3 regions of the Agrobacterium sp. 6Ca8 genome follow, and region 3 is predicted to be linked to each of the others. Evidence: riboswitches for the same ligand, from Rfam matches in the RefSeq annotation. Region 3 holds a riboswitch; each other region holds the start of a gene.

Region 1 (4,247 bases), 1.4 Mb from region 3:
GCGCTGTTCCTCACCGACACCTTCGTCAACAACGATCCGACCTCCGAAGAAGTGGCTGAAATGGCCATTCTCGCGGCAAAGGAAATCCGCCGCTTCGGCATCACGCCGAAGATCGCGCTCGCCAGCCACTCCAATTTCGGGTCGCGCGATTCGGAAAGCGCCCGCAAGATGCGCCGCGCCCTGAAGATCGTGCAGGCAGCGGCACCCGAATTGGAAGTGGACGGCGAAATGCAGGGCGGCTCGGCACTTTCGGAAGCGCTGCGCAAGCGCGCGATGCCCAACAGCGTGCTGACCGGCGAAGCGAACCTGCTGGTCTTCCCGAACCTCGATGCCGCAAACATCACGCTCGGCGTCACCCGCACGCTGACGGAGGGCCTGCATGTCGGCCCCATCCTGCTTGGCACGGCACTTCCCGCCCATATCCTGTCGCCCAGCGTCACCTCGCGCGGCGTTGTCAACATGGCGGCCTTTGCCGTCGTGCAGGCATCGCACCCTTCGGTGTGATGAAGGCGTATTAACGCAGTTTTGAACATGCTGTTGCCGCATTGCGGCAACAGCTTATGTTATCTTCCTGAAACACGGATTTCCCGAAGCATAACACCCTCGCCACCGGCCGGGGACATCGAACGGATCGCACCATTGACCCGGCGCCGCAGCATTATCGGCCTCCTGCTTCCCCTTGTTTTCATCGCCCCGGCCGCTGCTTTCGCGGATCAGGTCTGCGATACGCTTTATGCGCAGCTGCGCGAACCTCCGCGTGTCATCGGCAACACCGCCGAGGTACGGCGTTACGCCAATGCGCTCACCCGCCAGAACATCGAGATCCGCAGGATCAGGAACGATCTGCGCCGTTACGGCTGTTCATCCGCAAGCGTCACCGTTTATGGCAGCCCGAATGCCGAACTCTGCGCGGAGATCAGCGACGCGATGGCCGATGCGCAGAGCGAACGCGATGCCATCATCCGTGACCGCGACTATGCCATGGCGGCCCAGGGCAGCGATGATGGCGACATCAGACGCCAGCGCATTCTCGCCGCACTCGACGCCAATGGCTGCAGCGCCATTCCGGAAACAGAAGCGCACCAGCCGACGGCACCCGATGTGACACGTTACCCCGACGCCTTCGGCGAACAGAGCAATCCGCCAGGACAGGCAGGGCTTTCGCCATACCCCAATGCCGCTGCTGAAGGCGGGCTCAGGACGCTGTGCGTGCGCACCTGCGACGGCTCGTTCTTCCCCATCGCTTCCAATGCCTCGCCGCTCGATTTCCGTGCGCAGGCCGAACAATGCCAGAAAATGTGTCCGGGTACGCAGACGGAGCTTTATTTCCACTCCATGACGGAGCAGGAAACGGCTGACATGGTCTCGGCTGAAACAGGAAAGCCCTACAAGGACCTGCCGACCGCCTTTGCCTATCGAAATGCCTCAACGAAAGCCCCAGGCTGCGCCTGCAACATGGCCGCCTATCACGAGGAGATGAAGCAGCAGGAGGCTGCGCGGCCGGAAGCTGAGAAACCCTATTCCAGCATCACGACCATTCCATCACCGCAAGGTGACACCCCCAAAAAACCCACCGAACTGCAGCAGGCCGCAAAGCCGCCGGAACAACCGGTTCCGGAACGCGACTATGACCCGAACAACAGCAAGGTCCGCGTCATCGGCCCTAAATTCCTGCCCGACCAGACAGGCCGGATCGACCTGAAGAACCCGGCGCTGAAGGGCATTCAGCCGCAGCAATAGCTCCCATCAGGCACACGGTATGGAGTTGGCAACGCTCTGTCTCACTCACAAGACGGTCGCGTCTTCTCTTTACCGTCCACCCCAGCGATTGCGAAACACCAGCTCCTCCAGCGGCACGCGCTGGCGCCACCCCTTCACCGCCAGTTCCGGCTCGGTATAAAGTGTATCGACGCGGCCGAGGCATAGCCAGGCGACGATCTCGATGTGGTCGGGAATCTCCAGAATGGTACGAATGTCGCTATCGTGGAAAATGCTGACCCAGCCGACGCCGATGCCTTCGGCGCGCGCTGCAAGCCAGAGGTTCTGGATGGCGCAGACGGTGGAATAGACATCGGTGCGCGGATTGTGGGTGCGGCCCAGCACCACCTTGCCGCCACGCGTCGGATCGCAGGTGACGCAGATGCTGAGCGGCGCCTTGCGGATGCCCTCAAGCTTGAGGCTGCGGTAAAGCGCCTGCTGCTCCCCCTCGAACATCGCCGCCGCCTCGCCATTGGCGCGGCTGAAGGCAACCCAGGCTGCCTGCCTGACCGCACCGTCAGTGACGAGCGTGAAATTCCACGGCTGCATGAAACCGACTGATGGCGCGGAATGCGCCGCCTTCAGCAAGCGCTCGACCACATCTTCCGGCAATGGATCCGGAAGGAACTGGTCGCGCACATCACGGCGGGTTTCGATGGCACGGTAGATCGCCTCTCGCTCTCCCTCGGAAAACGGGTAGGCGGGCGAAAGCGCGTGATCGAATGCATCGGCGTCGAGCGAACTGGTCGCGAGTGGATCGGTCGGCATCGTCTATCCCCAACAATGCTGGCGCGCCGCCACGAAAACCGGCTCCGGTTTTCACCTGCACGACGCGCTGCTGCAACAACCTGCCGCCGTCCACGCGGTCTGGTCTATCCTGTCAGGCCGGTCTTCTGACTCGGCTTCGTCCGCCCACTTTCGCCTTCCCGAATGGATTCAGTGGCATCAAGAAAAAGGGCATCCGCCTCACAGCGCTGGGCACGTTCCGGTCTTGCACCGGATTCCCGATTCTCCCGCCCTAAAGGGCAGGCACCTGACGAAGAAGCTTATGAGCAACAAAGATTGCAAATACAAGTATCTTGCGCAGCGATGCGGCAATGTGACCGTGGCCACCTCACCTGCGTATTGCGGCCTTCAGCCGCCGCGCAGACGCGCGCCGGCTGAAGCACTCCCTACCGCATCACCCAACGGGAAAATACCGCACATAAGCGAACTCATCCCCGTCCGGTGACCAGTTGGGCGAATTCATCGTTCCCTGCCCGCCGAAAAGGTCAAACAGCGTTTCGGCATTGCCGCCATCCATATCCATCAGCCGCACGCGCACGTTGAGGTCGCGCGGATGGTCGAAGACTTCGGCGTCGTAGGAGACGAAGACGACTTTGTCACCGCTGGGGGACGGATGCGGGAACCAGTCGCCATAGGCGCTGTCGGTGATACGCTCGACGGCCGAGCCATCCACCCGCACGCGCCAGATCTGCATCTGGCCGGTGCGGCTGGAGTTGAAATAGATCCATTCTCCATCCGGCGAATAATCCGGCCCGTCATTGCGGCCCTCACCATGGGTAAGGCGTGTCTCAACGCCGCTGTCTATGTCCATGGAATAAATATCGAAAACCTGATCGCGAATGCCGCAATAGGCGAAACCTTTCCCGTCCGGCGACCAGCCGTGCCAGTAGGACGGAAGGTTCTTAGTCATCAGACGCGGCGTTCCGCCCGTCGAAGGCAGCAGATAGATGGCACTCTTGCCGAACTCCACCTTGTCGGAAATGGCATAAAGCGAACCGTCAGGCGAAATGCCGTGGTCATTGTTGCAGATTGTCGCAAAGCCGGTATCGACCTTTTCCGGCGAAGGGTCGCCGGCAAGTGACAGGCGATAAAGCAGACCGTCGCAGTTCAGAAGCAGGTATTTCCCGTCCGGCGACCAGTTCGGAGCCTCGAACAGCTCCGGCGTCTGCCAGACCACCCGCATCTGCCGAGTGCGGGTGTTGAAGATTTCGATGGAACTGCGCATGCTGCCTCCCGGGCCTGTCGATCGTCTGGCGTGGAGCGTTGAATGGCACAAACATTCCGTTTGCATCCGCCACCGCCGTGATTATGATCCTATTGCCGCAGGCACCGCCCTGCAAATTCAAATAGGAAAAAACAGCAGCGTGCCGGCACCGCCCGCACCCCTGCCCGTTTCTCCCAGATCCGAGGTTCCGCGATGAACACCATCGCCGATCACGGCATCCGCTTCGGTCGGATCGCCGCAATGCTTCCTGTCAAGAATATCGAGAAGGCCCATGACTTTTATGTCCGTGTGCTGGGCTTCGAAAAGACCTTCGAAAACGGCAACCCTGTCGGTTTCATGATCTTGAAACAAGGTAATGCCGAGTTGCACCTGACATTGCAGTCGACGCACAAACCGGCCCCCTTTAATGTGGCGCATATGCTGGTCAGCGACGTCGACTCGCTGCACGCGCTTTGCGAAAGCCACGGGCTTCGCATCA
Region 2 (4,247 bases), on a different replicon from region 3:
CTGGCGGATTTCAACCGGTCTTACGCCGAGGCAGAGTCCCTGTACGTGCCCGAGGTGGGCTGGCTGCAGATCGATGCAACGAAAGTCTCGCAAACGCCCGGCAAATTCACTCTCACCCCTACTGCCGACCAGCATCGTGCAATCTTGAGGCTGCTTTTCCGCAATGCGCCCGAAAATGTCGCGGAACAGGGCGACCTCTTGAAGTCCATGCAGATGTTACTCGCAAGGGCCTTCAGCTAAGACAATTCGCGCCAAACCCGGGACCGTGCTCGACGTAAACCGCAAGCTAGAGGCGGGCTTGTTTGGAAAAGCGCCTACCAAACGGAAAACTCATGTCTGTCAAATCGATCGTCGCGACAGTTCTCATGACCTGCTTCACAACAGGAGTGGTCGCTGGTGGCGATGGGCGCACCGGTTCCGGATCAGTTCGCGACCGCCTTGCTGTTAGCTTGTGTGCGGGTCTCGTTGGGAAGATGGACGAATCCACCACCCCCTTCGTATTTCGGAGCTTTGAGCCTGCACCCGGCGGCAAAGCGCTTGATCCCGCTCTTTCAAATGCGGGTTTCACCTATGACAATGCCCTGGCGACGATTGCCCTTTTTTCCTGTGGCAACGATACCGAGGCAAAAAGGGTTGCCGATGCGCTGCTGCTCGCCGTCAACAACGATCGCTATTACAGCGATGGCCGCCTGCGCAACGCCTACCGTTCCGGCCCCGTTGCGAACGAAAATGGTGCTATGCTTTTGCCCGGTTTCTGGAGTGAGGCCAGCAAGACGTGGGTCGAGGATGACTATCAGGTCGGCAGCGCAACGGGCAACCTGGCCTGGGCGGCACTTGCGCTTCTCACTGCCAGTGAACGATTAAGCAATCCGTCCTATGTGCAGGCAGCGACCAAACTCATGCGCTGGATCGATGCGCATACGGCGGGCGTCCGCGATATCGGCTACACAGGTGGCACATTCGGTCATGAGCCTGCACCGGCAAAACTCGAGTGGAAATCGACGGAACATAATCTCGATGTATATGCCGTTGCGGGTTGGCTCGCCGAAATTGAGGGAGCGCGCGCCTGGCAGGCGATGCGGGATAATACACGCAAATTTCTTGATGCGATGTGGAATGAGCAGCAGGGACGGTTTTACGTCGGCAGCCAACCTGGAAGCGACACACCCAACTCGAGCCAGTCCGGAATAGATTCCGAGCTCTGGCCCATTCTCGCCGTGCCGGAGTTTCGGGGCCGCAGTGGGCGTGTTCTGCATTGGGTTGATCGGCATTATGCGGTTGCGGGAGGTTTTGATTTTAACGACGATCGGGATGGCGTGTGGCTGGAAGGTACGGCCCAGGCCGCGCTGGCATTTCAGCAGGTCGGCGATGCCGACCGGGCCGAGGCGCTGCTTGCCACCATTGCCGCACAAATATCTCCCGATAACCTGATCTACGCGACAGTCGGGGACGAACTGACGACCGGGCTGATGATCGGGCCGACCTCGACATTTGCCGACTTCAAATATTTCAGGTTGCCGCATGTCGGGGCTACTGCCTGGGCAATCCTTGCAGCGAAAGGCTGGAACCCTTTTCTTAGAAAAAGCGGTTGTATTCGTTTTTGTGAGGGATAATCGTTCGTCTCGGCGGCAGCAGGAGGATATTGCTCCAGGCCGTTGCGCCGGAGATTGAAAACTGGGACGCATGACGCTGCTGAAAGCGGCGAAAAGCGTAAAACCGCAACGTTGACTGCCGACTAGCAGTTCCAGTGATTCAAGCCTGACAGTACGATTAACGAAGCCGAATACCGCCCACTGCCAGACCTGTCAGATGCCCGGTGCGGATCGGAACTTCCTGTGCACCTTCAACTACATGGGGCGGTTCGAAGGCCCGAGCACAAATTCGGCGGTGCTGTTGCGGATACGCGCCCGTGATGTTATCGGCCCGCAATTTAAGGGTGCTTGCCTTCGCTCATTCGTTATTTAATTCAAACGCCGATCCCTTTATTAGCGCTGCGCCGGCACAGTAGGGCATGTCCGAATAGCATCCCAACCTCCGGCGAGGCCGCTTCAATTAAACGCCTGCGGCAGGCGAAATCATGCGCGCCTTCTAGCTGCCCCAATTGCCTCCTGAACTGTCGATCGACGTACTGGCTCTTCTGGAGCGACTAAGTCTGGCGGAACGCGCTCTGGGCGCCTGGACGGTATCACCAGGCTGCTCCCGCGCTAGGAACTATTCGTGGTGTGGTCTGATCCTTTCAACTGCGTGGAGCGAGACGTTTGCCACGGCCAGGTCCGCGTATGTGAGAATCGCCTGACAACGCCGAATGCAACCTACTCGGTCGGAACCGGCGATGGAAACGCAGACTTAAGGACATAAAGATATCGTTATATGAAGTTGACCGATGGCGTAGCTTACAATATGGTCGTCACGCCTAAGGTTCCCCAGTCGTTGCACGCAACGTGCCGGGGCTAAGAGGGAAGTCGGTGCTCCGTGTCATGCGGAAAAGCCGACGCTGCCCCCGCAACTGTAAGCGGCGAGCTGAAGTCCAACATGTCACTGGTTTACCCCGGGAAGACGGACGGAAGTGATGATCCGTGAGCCAGGAGACCTGCCTTTGGTGAAATAACGTCCACGGGCGGGGTGTCCCAGTGTGCCGTAGCAACGGTTGCATTGTCGCGGCCTGTCTTGCTATGCGTCCGCAGACCCATGCCCCCAACTTTATAGGGGCACAACATGTCTCAGACCTGCATTTTTACAATCACGAGCGTACCCTTCGATGAGGACTATCGTCCTTCAGAACATACGCGCATCACCACCAATTTTGCCAATCTGGCCAGGGGCGAAAAGCGGCAGGAAAACCTGCGCAATGTCATGCGCATGATCGACAGCCGCTTCAACGCCCTCGCTCACTGGGATAATCCCAAATCGGACCGATACTCGGTCGAGTTGGAGATCATTTCGGTCGATATGAGCTTCGATGTCGCAGGTGAAAAATTTCCCCTCATCGAGATACTGAAGACGACGATCATCGATCACAAAACCAGTGAACGTATCGACGGCATTGTGGGGAATAACTTCTCCTCCTATGTGCGGGACTACGATTTCAGTATTGTGCTGCCGGAGCATAACAAGAGCGTTCCTGCCTTCAGCATTCCGGCCGACTTCGGCGATCTGCATGGAAACCTGTTCAAGTCTTTTCTGCGGTCGGATGCCTACCGCTCGCACTTTCGCAAGCCGCCGGTCATTTGCATCAGCGCCTCGACCAGCAAGACCTATTACCGGACCGAAAATCATCACCCCGTGATGGGCGTCGAATACCGGCAGAATGGGTTCTCGTCCACCGACCAGTATTTCGGGAAAATGGGATTGCAGGTTCGCTACTTCATGCCTGCAGGCAGCGTTGCGCCGTTGGCGTTCTATTTTGTTGGGGACTTGCTGGGCGACTACTCCAATATTGAGCTAATCGGCGTCATCAGCACGATGGAAACGTTTCAGAGAATTTATCGCCCCGAAATCTACAATGCGAACGCAGCAGCCGGGACATTTTACCAGCCCAACCTGAAGCACCAGGACTATTCGCTGACCCGGGTCATTTACGATCGCGACGAACGAAATCGCTTGGCGGTGGATCAGGGTAAGTTCACCGAAAAACACTTCATCAAGCCATACCGCGCCGTCCTTGAGCAACTGTTTGCTCACCGCCCCGCCTGAGCATCACTTATAAGAGGTCCCACCGTGAAGAAACTTCTCCCCACATCGACCGCTGGCAGCCTGCCGAAACCCTCCTGGCTTGCGCAGCCCGAAAAACTGTGGTCGCCCTGGAAGCTGGAGGGCGAGGAATTACTGGAAGGCAAGAGAGATGCCCTGCGCCTTTCACTGGACGATCAGCAACAGGCCGGCATCGACATCGTCAGTGATGGCGAGCAAACACGCCAACATTTCGTCACGACTTTCATCGAGCACCTCGACGGGGTCGATTTTGCAAAACGCGAGACAGTCAGAATTCGCGATCGCTACGATGCGAGTGTCCCGACAGTCGTCGGCGCCGTGTCTCGCCAGAAGTCCGTGTTCGTCGAAGACGCCAAGTTTTTGCGCCAGCAGACCAAACAACCCATCAAATGGGCGTTGCCGGGTCCGATGACGATGATCGATACTCTCTTTGATGGCCATTATAAGAGCCGTGAAAAGCTTGCCTGGGAATTTGCCGGGATACTCAACGAGGAAGCAAAGGAATTGGAGGCTGCCGGCGTCGATATCATCCAGTT
Region 3 (4,247 bases):
GTAGATGGTCTTGATGCCTTTTTTCCAGGCGTAGATCTGCGCCCGGTTGATATCGCGCGTCGTTGCCGTATCGCGGAAGAACAATGTCAGCGACAGGCCCTGATCGACATGCTGGGTGGCCGCCGCATAGGTATCTATGATCTTTTCCGGACCGATTTCGTAGGCATCCTGATAATATTCGAGATTGTCGTTCGAAAGGTAGGAAGCCGGATAATAAACACGGCCGATCTTGCCTTCCTTGCGAATTTCAATCTTCGAGACGATGGGATGGATCGAGGAGGTCGAGTGGTTGATATAGGAGATCGAGCCTGTGGGCGGCACGGCCTGAAGGTTCTGGTTATAGAGGCCGGTCTCCATGACGGCCTGCTTCAACGCTTTCCAGTCCTCCTGTGTCGGAATGGAAATGCCGGCTTTCTCAAAAAGGTCGCGGACCTTTTCCGTCGCGGGCAGCCATTCCCGGTCGGTATATTTATCGAAGTAGTCGCCCGAGGCATATTTGGAGTTTTCAAAGCCCTTGAAGCTCTGGCCCCTTTCAGTGGCAAGGCGATTGCTGGCGCGGATGGCGTGATAGGTCACCGTGTAGAAATAGATATTGGTGAAATCGATGCCCTCTTCGGAGCCGTAGAAGATGCGCTCGCGCGCCAGATAGCCATGCAGGTTCATCTGACCAAGCCCGATGGCGTGGCTCGCATCATTGCCCTTTTCCACGGAAGGGACAGACGAGATGTGGCTCATGTCCGAAACGGCCGTCAGCGCCCGGATGGAGGTTTCGATCGTCTTGCCGAAATCAGCCGAATCCATTGCTGAAGCAATGTTGAGCGAGCCGAGATTGCAGGAAATATCCTTGCCCATATGGCTGTAAGAGAGATCGTCGTTGAACTCGCTCGCCTCGCTGACCTGTAGGATTTCCGAGCAGAGATTGCTCATGCTGATACGGCCGGCGATCGGATTGGCGCGGTTAACCGTATCCTCGAACATGATATATGGATAACCGCTTTCGAACTGAATTTCTGCGATGACTTGGAAGAACTCGCGTGCCTTGATCTTCTTCTTGCGGATGCGACTGTCGGCGACCATTTCCTGATATTTTTCGCTGACGGAAATCTCGGTGAACGGCACGCCATAGACCCGCTCAACATCATACGGCGAGAACAGGTACATATCCTCGTTGTTTCTCGCGAGTTCGAAGGTGATATCAGGGATCACCACGCCGAGCGAAAGGGTTTTGATCCGGATTTTTTCGTCGGCGTTTTCGCGCTTGGTATCGAGGAAACGCATGATGTCGGGGTGATGGGCATGCAGATAGACCGCGCCAGCGCCCTGGCGCGCGCCAAGCTGGTTGGCGTAGGAGAACGAATCTTCCAGCAGCTTCATGACAGGAATGACGCCGGAGGACTGGTTTTCGATCTGTTTGATCGGCGCGCCGGCTTCGCGAATATTGGTCAGGGACAGTGCTACGCCACCGCCACGCTTGGAAAGCTGCAATGCTGAATTGATGGACCGGCCGATGCTTTCCATGTTGTCTTCCACACGCAGCAGAAAACAAGAAACCAGTTCACCGCGGCTTTTCTTGCCCGCGTTGAGAAAGGTCGGGGTTGCCGGCTGGAAGCGGCCGGAAATGATTTCATCCATCAGATCGCGGGCAAGCTGCTCGTCGCCACGCGCCAGAGCCAGCGCCACCATGCAGACGCGGTCCTCATAACGCTCCAGGTAACGCTTTCCGTCGAAGGTCTTCAGCGTATAGGACGTATAATATTTGAAGGCGCCGAGAAATGTCGGAAAACGGAACTTTCTGGCATAGGCCTCGTCGTAGAGGTCACGGACGAAATTGAAGGAATACTGGTCCAGCACCTCCTGTTCGTAATATCCCTCGGTCACGAGATAATCGAGCTTTTCCCTGAGATTATGGAAAAACACCGTGTTCTGATTGACGTGCTGAAGGAAATATTGCCGTGCCGCAAGGCGGTCCTTGTCGAGCTGGATCTTCCCGTTTTTATCGTAGAGGTTCAGCATCGCGTTCAGCGCGTGATAGTCCAGTCCCGCGTCCAGGTGTTTCTGCGCAGCGGTTACTTGTTGTTTGGCATCCGTGTTGCGCACCGCGCTCGAGGTCAGCGTGTCCAAAATCGTTCCAATCCATGATTGACGTTGGCGACATCTTCCTCCGTGCCGAGAAGCTCGAAGCGGTAGAGAAACGGCACCGCGCATTTACGCGACACGATATCTCCGGCGGATGCGAAAGCTGCGCCAAAATTCGTATTTCCCGCCGCGATGACGCCGCGAATGAGATTTCGGTTTGAGGGCTCGTTCAAAAACCGGATAACCGGTTTCGGTACAGTTCCTTTCATGCCGCCGCCCCCATAGGTGGGGGTGACGAGAACATAGGGCTCCGACACGTGAGGAACGTCTTCCTCGGCGCCGAGCGGCAGGCGAAGCAATCGTCGCCCCAGTTTCTGAAGGAAGCGATGAGTGTTCTCAGACCGGCTGGAATAATAGACGATCAGCCCCATCGCATCGCCTCCTCAGCTGATCGAGCCAATCATGTCCGGACGGAAACCCGCCCAATGGCGTTCGCCGGCAACGACCACGGGGACCTGCATGTAACCAAGGCCGCGAACGCGATCGAGGGCATCCGCATCTTCGGAGATATCGACGATCTCGTAGCTGACACCGATGCGGTCAAGCGCACGATAGGTGGCAGTGCACTGGACGCAGGCGGGCTTGCTGTAAACGGTGACGGTCATTGTTTCCTCTTTCGAAGCCGCTTTTACGCACGGCTCAACATTGCCCGCCTGCAATCGCAAGCGGGTGGCGATGGTTCTGTCATTCTGGCGAGGCGCGACTCAGGCCGCGTAAGATCGCTGTCTACGCCGACGAGCGTAGAAACTCATAAAAATGCACTGGCATGACTTCACCCCGAAGCTTGTTCTGGAGGGGGCAGAAAAGGGCGCATGCAATTCATTTGCGTCATACACCTTCCTTCCGGACACCCCGCCCGTGGACGTTTTCGCTCAAGGCAGGTCTCCTGACTTGCGGGTCAAAACATCCATTCCCACCTTCCCGGAGCTTTTAGCGCCAGTGGCTCAAATCGGAACGATGCTCACCGCTTACAGTTGCGGGGGCAGTTTCGGCATTGCTTCACCATAATGGTGTTGCGCACCGAATTCCCGTCTTAGCTCCCGACGCTTGCGAATCGAAAGAACCTTGAACACCACATATAGTATATGAGGAATTTTTTTCGTCAATAATTAGACATGCGAAAGCCCCACCCTGTGGATCAAAAAGATTCAACACATGGTCAACAAAGGCTTAACGGTGAATGCTCGATGCCGCCTACGGACGGAAGCGGCGGGTTATTCCCAGATATCGATGCAAATATCGGCGGGGCGGGAATTCTCAATCACCCGCTTTCCGTTGGGAAGATCATTCTCGAACAGTTTGGCGTGAATCTCGGTCGCATCGAGACCATAGCCCTGCCATCTATCCCGCAGGCGTTCCTCGAGCACCGCAACGGATGGGCCTACGAAGACGGTAAGATCGAAGCTGCCGGAAAGCTTCGTCCACGGCGCCTCGTTCAACAGCAGATAGTTGCCTTCGGCAAGGATGAAGCGTGTTTCTGGCGCGATGGCGCGAGCGGAGGCAATGGCAATTTCGCGGGAGCGGTCAAAAACCGGGACAAGAATTTCCTGCCCGCCCTGACGAACTGCGGAGACGATATCAAGAAAGCCGCGCACGTCGAAGGTCTCCGGTGCGCCTTTTCGCGGCAAGAGCCCCCGTTCTTCGAGAATACCGTTATCCATATGGAAGCCGTCCATGGGCAGGACAGCCGCAGCCTCGCCGCGCGCCACGAGGGCACCGCACAGGGCATCCGCCAGCGTGGATTTGCCGGCCCCAGGGGGACCGGCAATGGCAATGATAAAACGAGATTTATCCTCTGCCCGCCGAAGAACGTCTTCGACGATCGTTTCAAGCTTCAACGTCATGCGGCCAGCGTTTCCTTTGGCGCTTCCTTGGCGCCCGTCATGAAGGCGACGGCGTCGGACATGGTATAGTCCTTCGGATTGATGACGCATAAACGCTTGCCCAGCCGATGAATATGAATCCGGTCAGCAACCTCGAAAACATGCGGCATGTTGTGCGAGATGAGAACGATCGGTAGCCCTCGCGCGCGCACATCCAGAATAAGCTCGAGAACGCGGCGGCTTTCCTTGACGCCGAGCGCCGCTGTCGGTTCGTCAAGGATGACGACC

The links. Region 3 has a riboswitch for cobalamin ahead of nrdH (glutaredoxin-like protein NrdH). Riboswitches for the same ligand answer to the same signal wherever they lie in the genome.
Region 1: linked by a shared signal. The riboswitch ahead of bluB (5,6-dimethylbenzimidazole synthase) and the one ahead of nrdH (glutaredoxin-like protein NrdH) in region 3 are both predicted to bind cobalamin.
Region 2: linked by a shared signal. The riboswitch ahead of ACZ5A6_RS26220 (DUF1852 domain-containing protein) and the one ahead of nrdH (glutaredoxin-like protein NrdH) in region 3 are both predicted to bind cobalamin.

The regions. Positions count from the first base shown of each region.
Region 1 covers NZ_AP026433.1:1,315,939-1,320,185, forward strand. The annotation lists gene ACZ5A6_RS06535 (NADP-dependent malic enzyme) at 1-504, shown strand, start outside; gene ACZ5A6_RS06540 (DUF2865 domain-containing protein) at 640-1,740, shown strand; gene bluB (5,6-dimethylbenzimidazole synthase) at 1,810-2,526, opposite strand; cobalamin riboswitch at 2,625-2,810, opposite strand; gene ACZ5A6_RS06550 (TolB family protein) at 2,939-3,769, opposite strand; gene ACZ5A6_RS06555 (glyoxalase superfamily protein) at 3,962-4,247, shown strand, end outside.
Region 2 covers NZ_AP026435.1:529,279-533,525, forward strand. The annotation lists gene ACZ5A6_RS26205 (glycosyltransferase family 2 protein) at 1-240, shown strand, start outside; gene ACZ5A6_RS26210 (hypothetical protein) at 333-1,613, shown strand; partial or broken gene ACZ5A6_RS26215 (Fic family protein) at 2,057-2,205, shown strand; cobalamin riboswitch at 2,400-2,612, shown strand; gene ACZ5A6_RS26220 (DUF1852 domain-containing protein) at 2,716-3,693, shown strand; gene ACZ5A6_RS26225 (methionine synthase) at 3,718-4,247, shown strand, end outside.
Region 3 covers NZ_AP026433.1:2,672,400-2,676,646, reverse strand. The annotation lists gene nrdE (class 1b ribonucleoside-diphosphate reductase subunit alpha) at 1-2,013, opposite strand, end outside; gene nrdI (class Ib ribonucleoside-diphosphate reductase assembly flavoprotein NrdI) at 2,109-2,507, opposite strand; gene nrdH (glutaredoxin-like protein NrdH) at 2,520-2,741, opposite strand; cobalamin riboswitch at 2,996-3,219, opposite strand; gene ACZ5A6_RS12980 (nucleoside triphosphate hydrolase) at 3,351-3,980, opposite strand; gene ACZ5A6_RS12975 (ATP-binding cassette domain-containing protein) at 3,977-4,247, opposite strand, start outside.